4 regions of the Thalassospira sp. TSL5-1 genome follow, and region 1 is predicted to be linked to each of the others. Evidence: predicted binding sites of a transcription regulator. Region 1 holds the regulator's gene; each other region holds the start of a gene.
What was found. The regulator PhoB, encoded in region 1, activates phosphate uptake and scavenging genes when phosphate is short. The targets are predictions, from matches to a motif close to TNTCATAAAACTGTCA.
Positions count from the first base shown of each region.

Region 2: LF95_RS02035 (diacylglycerol/lipid kinase family protein) is a predicted target of PhoB. The motif match lies at 1,974-1,989, and genes of this name have one in related genera.
Region 3: pstS (phosphate ABC transporter substrate-binding protein PstS) is a predicted target of PhoB. The motif match lies at 2,068-2,083, and genes of this name have one in related genera.
Region 4: LF95_RS08975 (choice-of-anchor I family protein) is a predicted target of PhoB. The motif match lies at 2,570-2,585, and genes of this name have one in related genera.

Region 1 covers NZ_KV880638.1:758,191-762,066, reverse strand. The annotation lists gene LF95_RS13000 (cation:proton antiporter domain-containing protein) at 279-2,042, shown strand; gene phoB (phosphate regulon transcriptional regulator PhoB) at 2,166-2,864, opposite strand; gene phoU (phosphate signaling complex protein PhoU) at 2,869-3,600, opposite strand; gene pstB (phosphate ABC transporter ATP-binding protein PstB) at 3,621-3,876, opposite strand, start outside.
Region 2 covers NZ_KV880637.1:421,867-425,742, forward strand. The annotation lists gene LF95_RS02025 (glycosyltransferase family 4 protein) at 1-870, opposite strand, end outside; gene LF95_RS02030 (UDP-2,3-diacylglucosamine diphosphatase) at 867-1,799, opposite strand; gene LF95_RS02035 (diacylglycerol/lipid kinase family protein) at 2,005-2,973, shown strand; gene LF95_RS02040 (methyl-accepting chemotaxis protein) at 3,103-3,876, opposite strand, start outside.
Region 3 covers NZ_KV880637.1:922,277-926,152, forward strand. The annotation lists gene LF95_RS04325 (ubiquinone anaerobic biosynthesis protein UbiU) at 1-836, shown strand, start outside; gene LF95_RS04330 (ubiquinone anaerobic biosynthesis protein UbiV) at 833-1,798, shown strand; gene pstS (phosphate ABC transporter substrate-binding protein PstS) at 2,243-3,292, shown strand; gene pstC (phosphate ABC transporter permease subunit PstC) at 3,400-3,876, shown strand, end outside.
Region 4 covers NZ_KV880637.1:1,896,448-1,900,323, forward strand. The annotation lists gene LF95_RS08970 (response regulator) at 1-670, opposite strand, end outside; gene LF95_RS08975 (choice-of-anchor I family protein) at 892-2,493, opposite strand; gene LF95_RS08980 (NAD(P)/FAD-dependent oxidoreductase) at 2,663-3,697, shown strand.

The DNA of each region.
Region 1 (3,876 bases):
AGGATATGCCAATAGATATCGGGAGTGAGACCGCATGCAATGCCAATCACGGGTGCTTTCCACTTATCCTGTCACACACTGTCCTGTCCCCGCATCAAATACCAAAAGGCCTCATACGCATTCGTCCCCCGACGATTATGAAGACAAACCGTTTTTACCGCTCCATAACCATGCCCAAAGTCAGATTCGCATCATGTCTCCACCCTATTGCGCTATGGTCGCAATAACCGGGAACGTGTATGACTGGCCCTAAAGTTAACGCCCCTGGATGAAACCTGATGCCCCATAGCACTGTGCTCTTCGAGCTATTCCTGATCCTGAGTGCTGCCGTAATTGCCGTGCCAATTGCGCAGCGATTAAAGGCCAATTCCATCATTGGCTTTCTGATTGGCGGCCTGGTGATCGGACCCTTTGGGCTGGGACTTATTCCCGATAATCGCGATATTTCCACCGTTGCCGAACTGGGTGTTGTCTTCCTGCTTTTCATGATCGGGCTGGAACTATCGCGCGAACGGTTGCGCGTAATCGGCGGCAAGTTTGCCGCTTTGGGGGTTTTGCAAATAACCGTGACGCTGGGCATTGGTTTTGTCGTTCTGATGGCCATCGACCTGCCCTTGCCCAGCGCGCTGGTGATTGCCGGGGCCCTGGCCCTTTCGTCCACCGCGATTATCCTCAAGCAGCTTTCAGACGAACGACAGCTTCACACCCGTTTTGGCCGGGCCGCCCTGGCAGTTTTGCTGCTTCAGGATGTGGCGGTTGGCCCCTTTCTGATCATGGTACAGGCGGCGGGCAATACCGCCAGCACCACCAGCCCGTGGGTCAGCATCCTCGCCGGTGTGGGGGCCGTTGCCGTATTGCTGCTGGCCGGGCGCTTTTTGCTGCGGCCCATGTTTCGCGCCATTGCCGCCCTGCATAACCCGGAACTATTTGCCATTGGCACCCTATTTGCCGTGCTGGCCGCCAGCACCTTGACGGAAATGGCCGGTCTTTCGATGGCATTAGGGGCGTTTATCGCCGGGGTGATGCTGGCCGAAACCGAATTTCGCCATCAGATCGAAGCCGACATTGCGCCATTTCGCGGCGTGTTTTTGTCCCTGTTTTTCATGTCGGTCGGCATGTCGGTGGATGTCGGGGTGGTTTATCATCATGCGCTGACCGTCATTTTGGGGGTTTTGGCCCTGTTGCTGATCAAGGGGGCGATTTTGTTTTTACTGTCCCTGGCAACACGGTTTGACCGGGCGGTATCGATGCGCATTGCCCTGGGGCTGGCGGGCGGCGGTGAATTTGCCTTTGTGATGTTTTCGCTGGCCGCGCAAAATGGCGCAATCACCCCGCAACTGGCGGCTATTCTGGTGCCGATTGTCGCCATTTCAATGGCCCTGACCCCCAGCATGATTGGCCTTGGCAAAAAGCTGGAGGATATTTTTCATCCACGCGAAACTGACCAACTCGGTGAAATCGAGGCCCATACCGATGGGGTCGCCCATCATGTTCTGATTATCGGCTGTGGGCGTGTGGGCCGGGTATTGGCCCGTTTGTTAAGAACCCGCAACATTCCCTTTATCGTTCTGGATTCCGATGCCCAGCAGGTGGCGCGTGGTCGTGCCGAAGGCCTGCCGGTTTATTTCGCCGATGGGTCCCGACCGGAAAGTTTCCGGGCCGCCCACACCGATCAGGCACATGTTGCCGCCGTTGCGATGGGTTCGCCGCATGAAACCGAGAAAACCGTAGCCTTGCTGCGCCAGCATTACCCGCACCTGAGAATTTTTGCCCGTGCCCAGGATATTTCCCATATCGGCGCGCTGTCACGCAGCGGGGCGAATGCCGCCATCCCCGAAGTGCTGGAAACAGGCTTGCGCCTGTCGGACCATGTGCTTTCCGCCTGCGATGTTCCACAAGATGAAATTGATAGCGAGATTGCCAAATTCCGCCGGGCCGACATGCTGCTGATGAATGAGCTGGCCCCACGTTCGCCTTCTCATTCATCCGCCTCCGCAACGAAACCGGCTTCGGCAACCAACGAACCGGAACACAAGGCATAAAAGGCATTGGCAAAGCCCGCCTTCCACACCGCATAAAACAAGGCCCTGCCATTATGACAGGGCCTTGTATTTTCAGTGTAAATTGCGAATTTCTGTCACAATTTGACGAAATAAAAAAGCCGCTTACGCCGCCGCATCGTCATCCAAAGCATAACCCGCGGCACGCACAGTGCGGATCACATCCTTGGTGCCTTTAACGTCATTCAGGGCCTTGCGCAAACGGCGGATATGCACATCCACCGTGCGGGTTTCGACATAGATATTCGGCCCCCAAACAGCGTTAAGGAGCTGTTCGCGCGAAAAAACCCGGCCCGGATGTTCCAGGAAATACCGCAAAAGACGAAATTCCGTCGGCCCCAAATGAATGGGTTTGCCGCTGCGATTGACACGATGTGCCGCCAGATCCATTTCGATATCGGAATAGATCAACTGCCCCTGTGGTTGCGCCGGACCCGACCGGCGCAAAAGCGCACGGATACGGGCCAGCAATTCGCCAATGGCAAAGGGCTTGGTCACATAGTCATCCGCCCCGGTATCAAGGCCGCGAATGCGGTCGCCTTCTTCACCACGCGCTGTCACCATAATCACCGGCAAATCGCGGCTTTCCGGTTTACGGCGGATCTGACGGCATACTTCGATCCCGGACATGACCGGCAGCATCCAGTCCAGCAGGACCAGATCGACATGGGTTTCAGCCATGATTTTCAGGGCTTCGTCCCCGTCACCGGCTTCCACAACATTCATGCCTTCCCGTTCAAGGTTGTAGCGCAACATCGTGACGATGGCGGCTTCATCCTCGACAATAAGAACCGTAGGATCCATCCTGTTATTCCCCTGCCTCGTTGGGTTCAATCACGGCAAAATTGGCAGCATCGTTTTTGGGACGGCCATCCACCGGCAGATCCTCGCCCTTGATGCGGTAATAGATCGTTTCGGCAATATTGGTGGCATGGTCGCCGATGCGTTCGATGTTTTTGGCAATGAACAAAAGATGGGTCGATGCGGTAATGTTGCGCGGGTCTTCCATCATGTAAGTCAGCAATTCGCGGAACAGCGAATTGTACATATCATCCACTTCCTGGTCACGGGCCCACACGCGCTGGGCTTTTTCCGCGTCATTCTCGATATAGGCGTCCAGAACATCCTTGATGATTTCCTGTGCCAGACGGGCCATGTTAGGAATGACCTGAACCGGGCGGATCGGCGGGATCTGGTTCAGAACCTGGGCGCGCTTGGCGATGTTTTTGGCAAGATCACCAATGCGTTCCAGATCATTTGACAATTTAAGCGCGGTTACAACCTGGCGCAAATCATCGGCCATTGGCTGACGCAGGGCCAGAACACGCACAGCGAAATCCTGAACTTCCTGTTCCAGCTTGTCGATGCGCAGGTCTGAAACAATGACCTGTTCGGCCAATTCGGAATCGCGCTTGGAAATCGCGCGGATCGCCGAAATCAGCTGGCTTTCGGCCAGGCCGCCCATCTGGGATATGATATTGTTCAACCGGGTCAGTTCTTCGTCGAATGAACTGACAATATGGGTTTCTTCTTTTCTCATGGAATTACCTCCTGCCCGGATTAACCGAAGCGACCAGTGATATAACCCTTGGTCCGTTCATCTCTCGGGTTGGTAAAGATTTGGTCCGTTTCGCCGACTTCCACAAGTTTACCCAAGTGGAAAAAGGCCGTGCGCTGCGACACACGCGCGGCCTGCTGCATGGAGTGTGTGACGATGACAATTGTGTAGTTCGAACGCAGCTCGTCGATCAGTTCCTCGACCTTGGCGGTCGCAATCGGATCCAGCGCGGAACACGGTTCATCCATCAAAATAACT
Region 2 (3,876 bases), on a different contig from region 1:
AATGGCACCCGCCTTGGTGTCGCGCACAATATCGGCCGGGCCCTGCACCGGGAAAACGGCAACCGGTGTGCCCGAGGCCAGGGCCTCGAGAATGACCAGGCCAAAGGTATCGGTCTTGCTGGGAAATACAAAAACATCGGCCGAGGCAAAGGCAACCGCCAAGTCTTCGCCGGTCTTTTTGCCGAGAAATTGTGCCTTGGGATATTTCTGTTTTAAATCATTTAACTGCGGGCCATCGCCGACGACAAATTTGGTGCCGGGCAGGTCAAGATCCAGAAAATGGCCGATATTTTTTTCCACCGCGACCCGGCCGACAAACAGCCAGTGGGGTTTGGGAAAATCGCCAAAGCTGGCATCTTCACGCGGATGAAACAGCGACAGATCCACCCCGCGTGACCAGATATGCAGATTTTCAAAGCCCCAGTTTTTCAACTCGTCGCGCAATGATTCGGTCGCGACCATGACCGATTGTGATTTGCCGTGAAAACGGCGCATCCCGCGATAGGAAATTGATAGCGGCAATTTGGTGCGCGCATGAAGATATTCGGGAAAGCGGGTGTGATAGGCGGTGGAAAAAGGCAGTTTGCGCTTCAGGCAATAGGCGCGTGCGGCCTGGCCCAGCGGCCCTTCGGTGGCGATGTGAATGGCAACAGGCTGCATCGCGTCAATCATGCGCGATAATTTGCGCTTGGCAAAAATCGCCAGCCGGATTTCCGGATAGGTGGGGCAGGGAATGGTTTTAAACTGGTCGGGCGAAATGATGCGAACATCATGACCCTGTGCAATCAGTTCAGCACGAACCGTTTCCAGCGTTCTGACAACACCATTGATCTGCGGGCGCCAGGCATCGCTGACAATCAGTATTCTCATGCTGTTTTACCAATCGCATTATTGTTTTGGGGGCTGTTTGTCATGACGCGGGCATTGGCGGCCGACGGCGCATTGTCCGGGGTGGTGGCGCTGCGAAACAGCGACATCAAACGACCCAGGCCCGCACTTGCCGGGCTGCTGGCGGAATTGCCACCAATATAGGTCATCGCCATATTGCGCATATCGGCCCAGTGCAGCAGTTCCAGCTCGCCATCCTTGTGTTCGACAAGGGCCGTACAGCTTTCAACCCAGTCACCGTCATTGCAATACAGCACATTGCCGATCATGCGTTTTTCGGCATGGTGGATATGGCCGCACACAACCCCGTCCACCTTGCGTTTGGTGGCGGCATGGGCCACGGCATTTTCAAAATCGCAAATGAACTGAACCGCGTTTTTAACCCGGTTTTTCAGATAGGCCGACAGCGACCAGTACCCGTATCCCAACTTGCGCCGGGCGGCGTTGAAATACCGGTTGAGCATGATGGCAAAGTTGTAGGCGGTATCGCCGAGATAGGCCAGCCAGCGGGCATATTTGACAACCCCGTCAAATTCGTCGCCGTGAATGACCAAAAGGCGTTTGCCATCGGCGGTGGTGTGAATGTCGTTCATCCGCACATCGACATGGCCGAATGTCATATCCACAAATTCGCGGGCAAATTCGTCATGGTTGCCGGGCACAAAAATCACCTTGGCGCCGTTTCTGGCTTTTTCCATGATATTTGTGATCACGGCATGGTGGCTTTCGGGCCAATACCAGCTTTTCTTCAGGCGCCAGCCGTCTATGATGTCGCCCACCAGATAATAGGTGTCCGCCGTGACTTCGTTGAGGAAATCTACCAGCAGTTCCGCCTGGCAGCCGCGTGTGCCCAGATGCACATCTGAAATCCATACCGTGCGGTAGTGGGGTTTCGTGTTCATTGCTGTCATCGTCGCCCTCCAGGTCCCCATGCAAAGGATGGTCAGGCACCTTAATTATTGGGCTCGACCAATATCTGAATAAAACAAAAGGCGCGAATATATAACCCGTTCACAGAAATTTATCAGTGTTGAAAGGATTTTGTTACATAATTACTTTTCTATGGGATGTTGATCGAAAGTATTTTTCAGTTTTATTACAGGTAATATTTGTTTCATGGTCAATGACGGCATTACCATTATTTTTAATCCGCGTGCCGGGGGCAACAAGCAGCGTTTCCTGTCGGCTATCCTGCAACGTGCGGGGGTAAAGGCAGAATTATTACAGACCACCCATCCCGGTCATGCCCGTGAATTGGCGCGGCGGGTGCGGGCCGGGCGCAGGCTGTATGTGGCCGGGGGCGACGGGTCGCTGAACGAAGCCCTGAATGGTTTGCTGGATGCCCAGATCGACGGGCACGAGGTGCCGCCTCTTGGCATTATTCCGCTTGGAACGGCCAATGTTCTGGCTGTCGAGGTCGGATTGGGGGTGAATACCCGTGCTGTTGCCAGCTACATCAATGATCCGGTTTATGTCTGGGTGCGGCCGGGATTGCTGAACGGTCGGGCATTTTTTCTGATGGTGGGCATTGGGGCTGATGCCGATACGGTTGCCAATGTATCGCTAAGGTTGAAACGCCTGATAGGCAAAGGGGCCTATGTGCTTGAGGGCCTGCGCAACATCGCCTTTCCCCGCCATCGCGATTTCGAGGTGCATATCGGCCGGGAGCAATACCGTGTTGCCGGGGTTGTGGCTACCCATGCCAGCCATTATGGCGGCAAATTTATCATTTCACCCGATGCGTCGCTGACGGATAATAAACTTGATGTCGTGATGATGCCCGCCAGCGGCAGCCTGGCAACGGCACGCTATGGCCTGGCCTTGACGATGAACCGCCTGTTTCGCCAGTCCGATGTCAGTGTCGTGCGGACCGAACGGTTAACGATCACCAGTCATTGCGGGCCCGCGCCGGTGCAAATTGATGGTGAAAATGCCGGAGCCTTGCCCTGTGAAATCAGTTTGTCGCCCTATCCGGTTCGGCTGCTGGTTCCGCGCGCCTATTTCGAGGCAACAAACAGTCGGGCGGGGGGCGAACTGGGGGGCGAACCATCCGAACCTTTGCGCCTTTCCAATCGCGAAACATGACGAATGGTGCGTTGGTAACGTTTCAAAGGCGACCGGGAGATGATTAACCCTGTCGCCTTTGTCGTGTTAGAAGATACGGTGCTTTGTCCCATTCCGGGAATTTGCGCCTTTGGGATTTTTCACGAAACTTTATCCGGCACGGACTTTGGCGATAAACGTGTCTACTTCGCGTCGCAGGTTTTCCGCCGATGTTGAAAGTTCCCGTGCGCTTGACAGAACCTGTTCTGCGGCGGCGCCGCCTTCATTGGCGGCTTCGCTAACCTGGGTAATTGCACTGGAGACTTCCTGTGTCCCGGCGGAGGCCTGGGCGACATTCTGGGCGATTTCCTGGGTGGCGGTGTTTTGCTCCTCCACGGCAGACGAAATGGACGAGGCCGTTTCGCGGGTGCGCGAAATTACTTCGGAAATATCGCGAATGGCATCCACAGTGGTGTGGGTGACTTCCTGCACTTCGGCAATGTGATTGGTGATGCTTTCGGTGGCTTTTGCCGTCTGGGTTGCAAGGTTTTTGACTTCCGACGCAACAACGGCAAAGCCTTTGCCGGCTTCGCCCGCGCGGGCCGCCTCGATGGTGGCGTTCAGGGCCAGCAGGTTGGTTTGGGCGGCAATGTCCTGGATAAGGTTCACGACCTCGCCAATTTTTTGCACCGATTCAACAAGCCCTTCGGCCGTGCGTTGGGTTTCGGCCCCTTTTTCCACCGCAATTTGCGTGACATCGGATGAATGTACAACCTGTTCACCAATCTGGCGCACGGATGCGGCCAGTTCTTCGCAGGCGGTGGCAACGGTTTCAACATTGCTGCTGGCCTGTGTTGCCGCAGCCGAAACGGTGCTGGATTGTGTATTTGTTTCATTGAGCGAACTGGTCAGGGTTTGGGCGGCTGTTTCCAGTTCGGTCGCGGT
Region 3 (3,876 bases), on a different contig from region 1:
CGACCGAAACCGAATTTGCCCATGCGCGGGGCACACATGTTTATCTGGCGTGCAATACCTATCCGACGGCGGGTAAAGAAGCCTTGTGGCACAAGGCGGTGGATGATGCGGTTGCAATTGGGGTGGATGCCATCATTTTGGCCGATATCGGCCTGTTGCGTTATACCCGTGACCGTCACCCGAATGCGCGGTTGCATCTGTCGGTGCAGGCATCAGCCTCGAATGTCGAGGCAATCCGTTTTTATCATCGGGAATTTGGCGTGCGACGTGTGGTGTTGCCGCGTGTTTTGTCGCTCGATGAAATCGCCAATCTGAATCGGCAAATTGGTGTTGAAACCGAGGTCTTTGCCTTTGGCGGCATGTGCGTCATGGCCGAAGGGCGGTGTTCGCTGTCGTCTTATGCCACAGGGGAGAGCCCGAATATGAACGGGGTGTGTTCTCCGGCCCATCATGTGCATTACGAAGAACGCGGTGATGCGACTGTTTCCCGGTTGGGCGATTTTACCATCAATGTTTATGGGGCCTCGGAAACGGTGGGCTATCCCACCTTGTGCAAGGGGCGTTTTCGCGCAATGGGCAAGGCGGGATATCTTTTCGAGGAACCCACCAGCCTGGATGTTACCAGCATGTTGCCCGAACTTGAGGCCGCCGGTGTGACCGCCCTTAAAATTGAAGGCCGCCAGCGTGGCAAGGCCTATATCTCGCAGGTTGTGGGCAGTTTTCGGCGTGCGTTAGACCAGATTGCTGCAGGGCACGGCGCAACCACCAGCCGGCTTTCCCATATGACCGAAGGCCAAAGCGACACCACCGGGGCCTATCGGAGGAACTGGCAATGAGCATGTCTGTCAACAAAATGCCGTCATCCGTTTCCGACGCCCCATCTGCTGCACGGCTGGTGATGGGGCCGGTTCTGTTTCACTGGCAGGCCGACTATCTGCGCGATTTTTATGCCCGCATCGCGGATGAAGCCGATGTCGATGTGGTGCATGTTGGCGAAGTTGTATGTGCCAAACGCATGCCGTTTTTCGACCGCGAATGGCCCGATGTGATTGAAAGGCTGCAACGGGCAGGCAAGCAGGTGGTTTATTCCACACTGGCCCTGGTGATGGGCGACCGCGAGGTCGGTATTATTCGGGATCTGGCGGAAATGCCCGATATGCTGATCGAGGCCAACGATTTTTCCGCCATTGGTGTGCTGGCTGGGCGGCCGCATATGGTTGGGCCTTATGTGAATATTTATAATGAAGGGACGCTTCGTTATATGATCGAACGCGGGGCAACCCGCATTTCCCTGCCGTGGGAATTGCCCGAATCCTCGATTGCCAGCCTGTGTGCCGCTGCGCGCGATGTTGAAATGGAAATGCAGGTTTTTGGCCGGGTGCCGCTGGCGATTTCAGCACGGTGTTATTCGGCGCGCGCCAATGGCCTGCATAAGGATGGCTGCCGTTATGTGTGTGGTGATACACCCGATGGCATGAATGTCGATACCCTGGATGGTGCGCCTTTCCTGGCGGTTAACGGCCTGCAAACCCTGTCGGGGACCTATCTGGAATTGTCTGCCGAAATGGCGGATTTGCGCCAGGCTGGCATTAACCTGTTCCGCCTGTCACCCCATCGCTGCGATATGGTGGCGATTGCCACGGTTTATCGCCAGTTGTTGGGCGGGCATATCGGGCCAGAGGAGGCCCGCGAGGCCGTTTTGGATATTGCCGGGGATATTACCCTTGCCAACGGGTTTTTGCATGCCATCCCGGGGGCCGATCTGTATCGGATTCCGGGGCAGCCTCAGCCCGAATAAGTCTGTCTTTCGTGTAAATGGCCTGAAATACGTATTTCCGACCTTAAAATTTTACAAAACACAACCCGCTACAACCCGTCATTGTGATCTGTTTCACATTGACGGGTTTTCTTTTGGCGAAAATGCCGATTGTTGCGCAAAGGCTCGTAACTATTTGTTTTTAAAATTTTTTATATCTTGGTTGGTCAGTTTTTCATCTCTGGTGGCGATGTGGGGCCGACCTGTTACGGGTTGTGTTTCACATAAAAGGTTCCCCGTAGTGTGAACGATTTCACAAAACTGTAGGAAAAAATCGAAAAATCCGGGTGTAGGTTCTGCGCCATCGCAACGGTTTACAGCGAGCCGGGGCGAAAATTCATTTCAGAAGTTTGGTGGCGGTATTCTGCCGACAGTCAAATTTCACTGATTTTTTGATTTTGCCGCTATGGTGATTGGGAGAACCTCATGCTGACGACTTTTAAGAAAGGCATCCTGGGTGGTGCTGCTCTTTTGATGGCTGCCGGTGTATTTGCTTCGGCGCAGGCCACCGAAATTTCCGGTGCCGGTGCTACCTTCCCTTATCCGGTTTATGCAAAATGGGCCGAAGCCTATGAAGCAAAAACCGGTGTCAAGATGAACTACCAGTCGATCGGCTCGGGCGGCGGGATCAAGCAGATTAAAGCTAAAACCGTTGATTTCGGTGCATCTGACGCACCGCTGACCAAAGAAGAACTCGACAAGGCAGGCCTGGTTCAGTGGCCGATGATCATGGGCGGTGTTGTTCCTGTCGTGAACATCAAAGGCATCAAGGGCGGCGATGTTAAGCTGACCGGCCCGGTTCTTGCCGACATCTATCTTGGCAAAATCACCAAGTGGGACGACAAGCAGATCACCGATCTTAACCCGGACCTGAAACTGCCGTCAGAAGCCATTTCGGTTGTTGAGCGTTCGGATGGTTCAGGCACCACCTTTAACTTCACCAACTACCTGGCTGCTGTCAGCCCGGAATGGAAGAAAAACATTGGTGTCAACAAATCGGTTCAGTGGCCGGTCGGTGTTGGTGGCAAGGGCAACGAAGGTGTTGCTTCCTACACCAAACAGATCGACGGTTCGATCGGTTATGTTGAATATGCCTACGCCCTGCAAAACAACCTTGCCTACACCCAGATGAAAAACAAGGATGGCGAGTTCGTTTCTCCGACCGCTGCCTCGTTTGCTGCTGCCGCTGCCAATGCAGACTGGGCCCATGCGCCGGGTTACTACCTGATCCTTGGCAACCAGCCGGGTGCCAAAAGCTGGCCGATCACCGCGGCTTCTTTCATCCTGGTTCACAAATCCCAGGAAAAGCCGGAAACCGCCAAAGAAGTCCTGAATTTCTTTGACTGGTCCTTCAAAAACGGTGGCGAAATTGCCGACAAGCTTGACTATGTCGCCATGCCGGAAAACGTCGTCGATATGGTTGAAAAAACCTGGTCTGCCGACGTCAAAGGCAGCAATGGCAAAAAGATCTGGTAAGTTTGCTGCATAACTTACCTGACCAACCCGCCGCCGAACGATCTCGGCGGCGGGCTTTGGTGTTTTAAAGGTCGTTATATTTTTCCCTAGAAAACAGGTTTATTGCGGTGTCCGTAAAACAGTTCAGACCGGCATTTGATCGTGGTTTCCATAATCTGACATTCGGACTGTCAATGTTCGTACTGCTCTTGCTGGTCGCCATTCTGGCCTTTCTGGTGATGGGCAGTATCCCGGTTTTGCAAAATCAGGGATTGTCGTTTTTCATCAGTTCCGACTGGAACCCGGTCACGGATGTCTATGGCGCGCTTCCGGCCATCATCCAGACATTGATCACGGCCATCATCGCCCTTTTGATCGGCGTTCCGGTAAGTTTTGGCATTGCGATTTTTCTGACCGAACTTTCACCGGCCTGGATCGCGCGGCCGGTTGGAATGGCGATTGAGTTGCTCGCCGCCATTCCCAGTATCATTTACGGGATGTGGGGGCTGTTTGTTTTTGCCCCGACTTTTGGTGCCGCCCTGCAACGCTGGACGATGGCCAACCTGGCGCCAATTCCCGTGATTGGCCCGCTTTTTGCCAGCCCG
Region 4 (3,876 bases), on a different contig from region 1:
GCTTGGGATTTTTGGCATCTTTTTCGATCTTACGCCGCAACCGGCTGATCTGAATATCAATACTGCGGTCAAACGGAATGGAACTTTGCCCACGGACAATATCAACAAGCTGATCGCGTGATAAAGGACGTTTATTGTGCTTCACCAGCGCACGCAACAGCGAAAATTCACCGGTTGAAAGATGCACAACAACATTGTCTGCATCGCGTAATTCCCGCGACCCCAGGTTAAGCACCCAGGCACCGAACCTTACCTTTTCAGCACTGTTTTCAACCATATCATTGGCACCACCTGTTTCCGCACGGCGGAAAATCGCACGAATACGCGCCAGCAATTCACGCGGGTTAAACGGCTTGGTCAAATAATCATCAGCGCCAAGTTCCAACCCCAAAATACGGTCCGTATCCTCGCCCACGGCGGTTAACATGATAATTGGTACTTTTGATGTGCGGCGCACATCCCGGCACAAGGCAAAACCATCCTCGCCGGGCAGCATGATATCGAGGATCAACAGATCAATATTCCAGTCCCGCAGGGCTTTACGCATTTCGGTTCCATCCGAAACCGTGGTCATGCGATAGCCATGCTGCATCAGAAACTTTTTAAGCAGTTTCTGGATTTCCTGGTCATCATCGACAACCAGAATATGGGGTTCACGACGGGAATTCAGCCTCTGTCTCCTGCAAAATCAATGGCTTTTTGCTGATCGCGGCGGAGTGTAATCGTTTTTTGTAACAAATTGAAGCATTCTGCATACGCAATATATATCAAAACCGTTACATTCCGGAAAATGACGCGAAACGACATGGGGCGGATCAAAACCCGTTTGATCCGCCCCTTACTTTTTTGCCGGCCAATATCATTGCCAAAACATATTGACGATGATCTCTGTTACTTCAAATCATAAAGCATGGTGCTGCCGGAAACTTCGGACGCGACCACAAGCATCGCATTACCCGTCGGACTATGTTTGGCATCAATAAACAACATCCCTTCGGGCGCCAATTCGCCTGCTGTATCCTGCTTGGGATCACCCTCAAAGTTACGATCCGTATGATAGGTCACAAATTGCGGATTGGCCGGGTTGGTCAGATCATACACCATAAATCCCCCCTGGCGTTCCAACCCGATAAAGGCATACGGAACGCCATTTACATAGCCCGCTGCGGCCCCTTCCGGCTCTGGTCCCTTGTCATCGGACCGATCATCAAAGCTGCCATTTTCGTCATTATTTGAATTAAAGTCACGGGGCAGATAGGCCGAAAGATACTGCTCAATCTGATCTCCACTATCAAAGATCATATCAGCCTGATCATCCAAAACGGCAAATGACCGCCCACCAAAGCTGAACAACCGATCAAAATCACCGTCGCCATCGATGTCACCCTGTGCGGTTGTAACCTTCAGACGACCAAGGTTTTCCTTCTTTTGCAATTCTTTTGCATTGGGGAAAGCAGACGGGTCGAGTTTCAGGTCAGCAACGCGGGCTTCCTCGCTATACCCTTTATAGTCGCGGGAATCACCTTCGTTAGCGATGATGTAATAATTTTTGCCGTCAATCTCGATCCCGGCGATGGTGTCTGGCATATACATGCCAAATACCGGCCAGGGTTTGATGCGAATGGCACCATCCTTATTGCTGGCATCCATCGCATTTACCATGTGGTCCTTGAAACCCAGGCCAACAACATCGCTAACACGCGCTGATGCGATATCGACAATCGCAATGGCGTTGTTTTCCTGCAAGGTCACATAGGCCTTCCGGTCATCCGCACTAATCGCGATATATTCCGGTTCAATATCCTGTGCCACACTGGATGTGCCAGGGTTGGCGGTGCGCATTCCCGCAGGCAGTTTTTTATTATTCAGGGCATCAAACCGGGCGAAACGAACGTCCGCATCGGTCATTTTCGTAACATCGTCCGGAACGGAAATTACGGCAACGCTTCCTTCCGGGTCATTGCCAAAGGCATCATTCGGCTCACCTTCATTGGCAACCAGCACATGTTTGCCATCATGGGTGAATTTAATCATGTCGGGCAATGCACCGACCTTTACAGCGGCCTTGAAGTTACCATCGATGTCAAAAAACACCGCCTGCCCAGGGGCCTGTTTGTCGGTATTTTCAACCGCAGCAGCGACAAGCCCGTTATGAACGGCAACACTATTCGCGGCCTTACCCCATTTTGAAAGGGCAATGGTCGAAACTTTTGAAACATTCATCGGGTCTGAAATATCAAGAATATCAATCCCCTTATCGCCACCATTGACCACGAAAGCCCGCTTGCTTGCGACGTCATAGGCGACAATTTCTGCCCCGCCTTCATCAAACAAATGGGTGCGATATTCTCCAAGAGGCGCAATGCTCAAACGATGGGGCACCACATTTGCACTTCGCAGGCTGATGCCGTTATCCATTGAAGTTCCGTTGCCTGCACAGGCCGTAAGCAAACCGGAAATGGCAACACCTGCCATCATAATCGAACGACGCATTGATTTGTCCCCTTTGTCAAAAATTGGCAAATGCGACAACATGCCTGCCAGCGGTAACGCTATTATGACACCGATATGACGCTTTTATAAATATCGGGCTGAGTTAAGTGCTCCGTTTGGTTGCATTTTGCGTATCTTATTCATAAGAATATCAGCAGGATTAAACCGTATGCCACGTTTTGAAATTGCCGTCATCGGCGCCGGAATGACCGGGCTCAATGCCGCCCATATCCTTCATCGCGCCGGACATAAGGTGCAGGTTTTTGAAAAAAGCCGTGGCCTGGGCGGTCGTCTGGCAGCCCGCAGAACAGATTACGGGATATTCAATCATGGTGCCCAATATGCCACTGCCCGCCACCCCGATTTTGTGCAATATCTTGAAAATGCCGTTGATAGCGGCGCGGCTGAACATTGGGCGGCACAACAGTGGCCTGACCCAACAACCACACCGACCATAGCCCCCGAACCGCCAGAAACATGGTATCGCGGGAAGCCCGCAATGAACAAACTTGTCAGTTCCTTAAATTCCGGCTTCGACATTCAGTGCAAGACACGTATCGCACAAATTGCCCCGACAAATCACAACCGTTACCAGCTTTACAGCTTCGCATCAGAGCAGGACCATAAAAACCGGATATCACATGGTGAGTTTGACGGCGTGATCGTTACCATCCCGGCACCACAAAGTGCCGAACTCCTTATGCCTCTCTCGCCGCGATTTGACGTTATAAACGACGTTAAAATGGCACCCTGCTGGGCTGTTATGTTAGCGTTTCAGGAGTCCACAGCCCTTCCCTTTGATGTGTTTTCCAAACCCGATCCGGCCATATCCTGGATTGGTCGCAATCCGCTTACAAAAGCAATATCACCCCCGGCACCTTATGAATGCTGGACCATCCACGCATCGGTCGATTGGTCCCAAACCCATTTGGAAGAAAAAGCCGAAGATGTGGTGAACCAAATAACCGCAGTCACAAAAACAGTCTTTGCGCAGGCAGGTGCCAGACTGCCGATGCCGGTTTCAAGCCAGGCACATCGCTGGCGCTATGCCCGCACGACAAGCCCGCTGGGGCAAAGTCATTTTGCCTCTGCCGATGGCCGTGTCATTGCCGCCGGTGACTGGTGCATGGGCGCACGCATCGAAGCCGCGTTTCAAAGTGGTGAAGCTGCGGCCCATGCCATGATCGACGCCCTACAGGGGTAATAACCCAAGCCCCAACATTCCGTCGGTCAGGCGTGTATGACTTGAGCTGATTACTCAAGATCGGCAAAGCAAGGGCGACAACCGGCCCCAGCAAAACCCTACCCACAACCAACGATGCAACGCACCCGATTCTGCGGGTTGTTTTGGCCTGACCGGGCGGATTTCCGCCTAACCGGGCG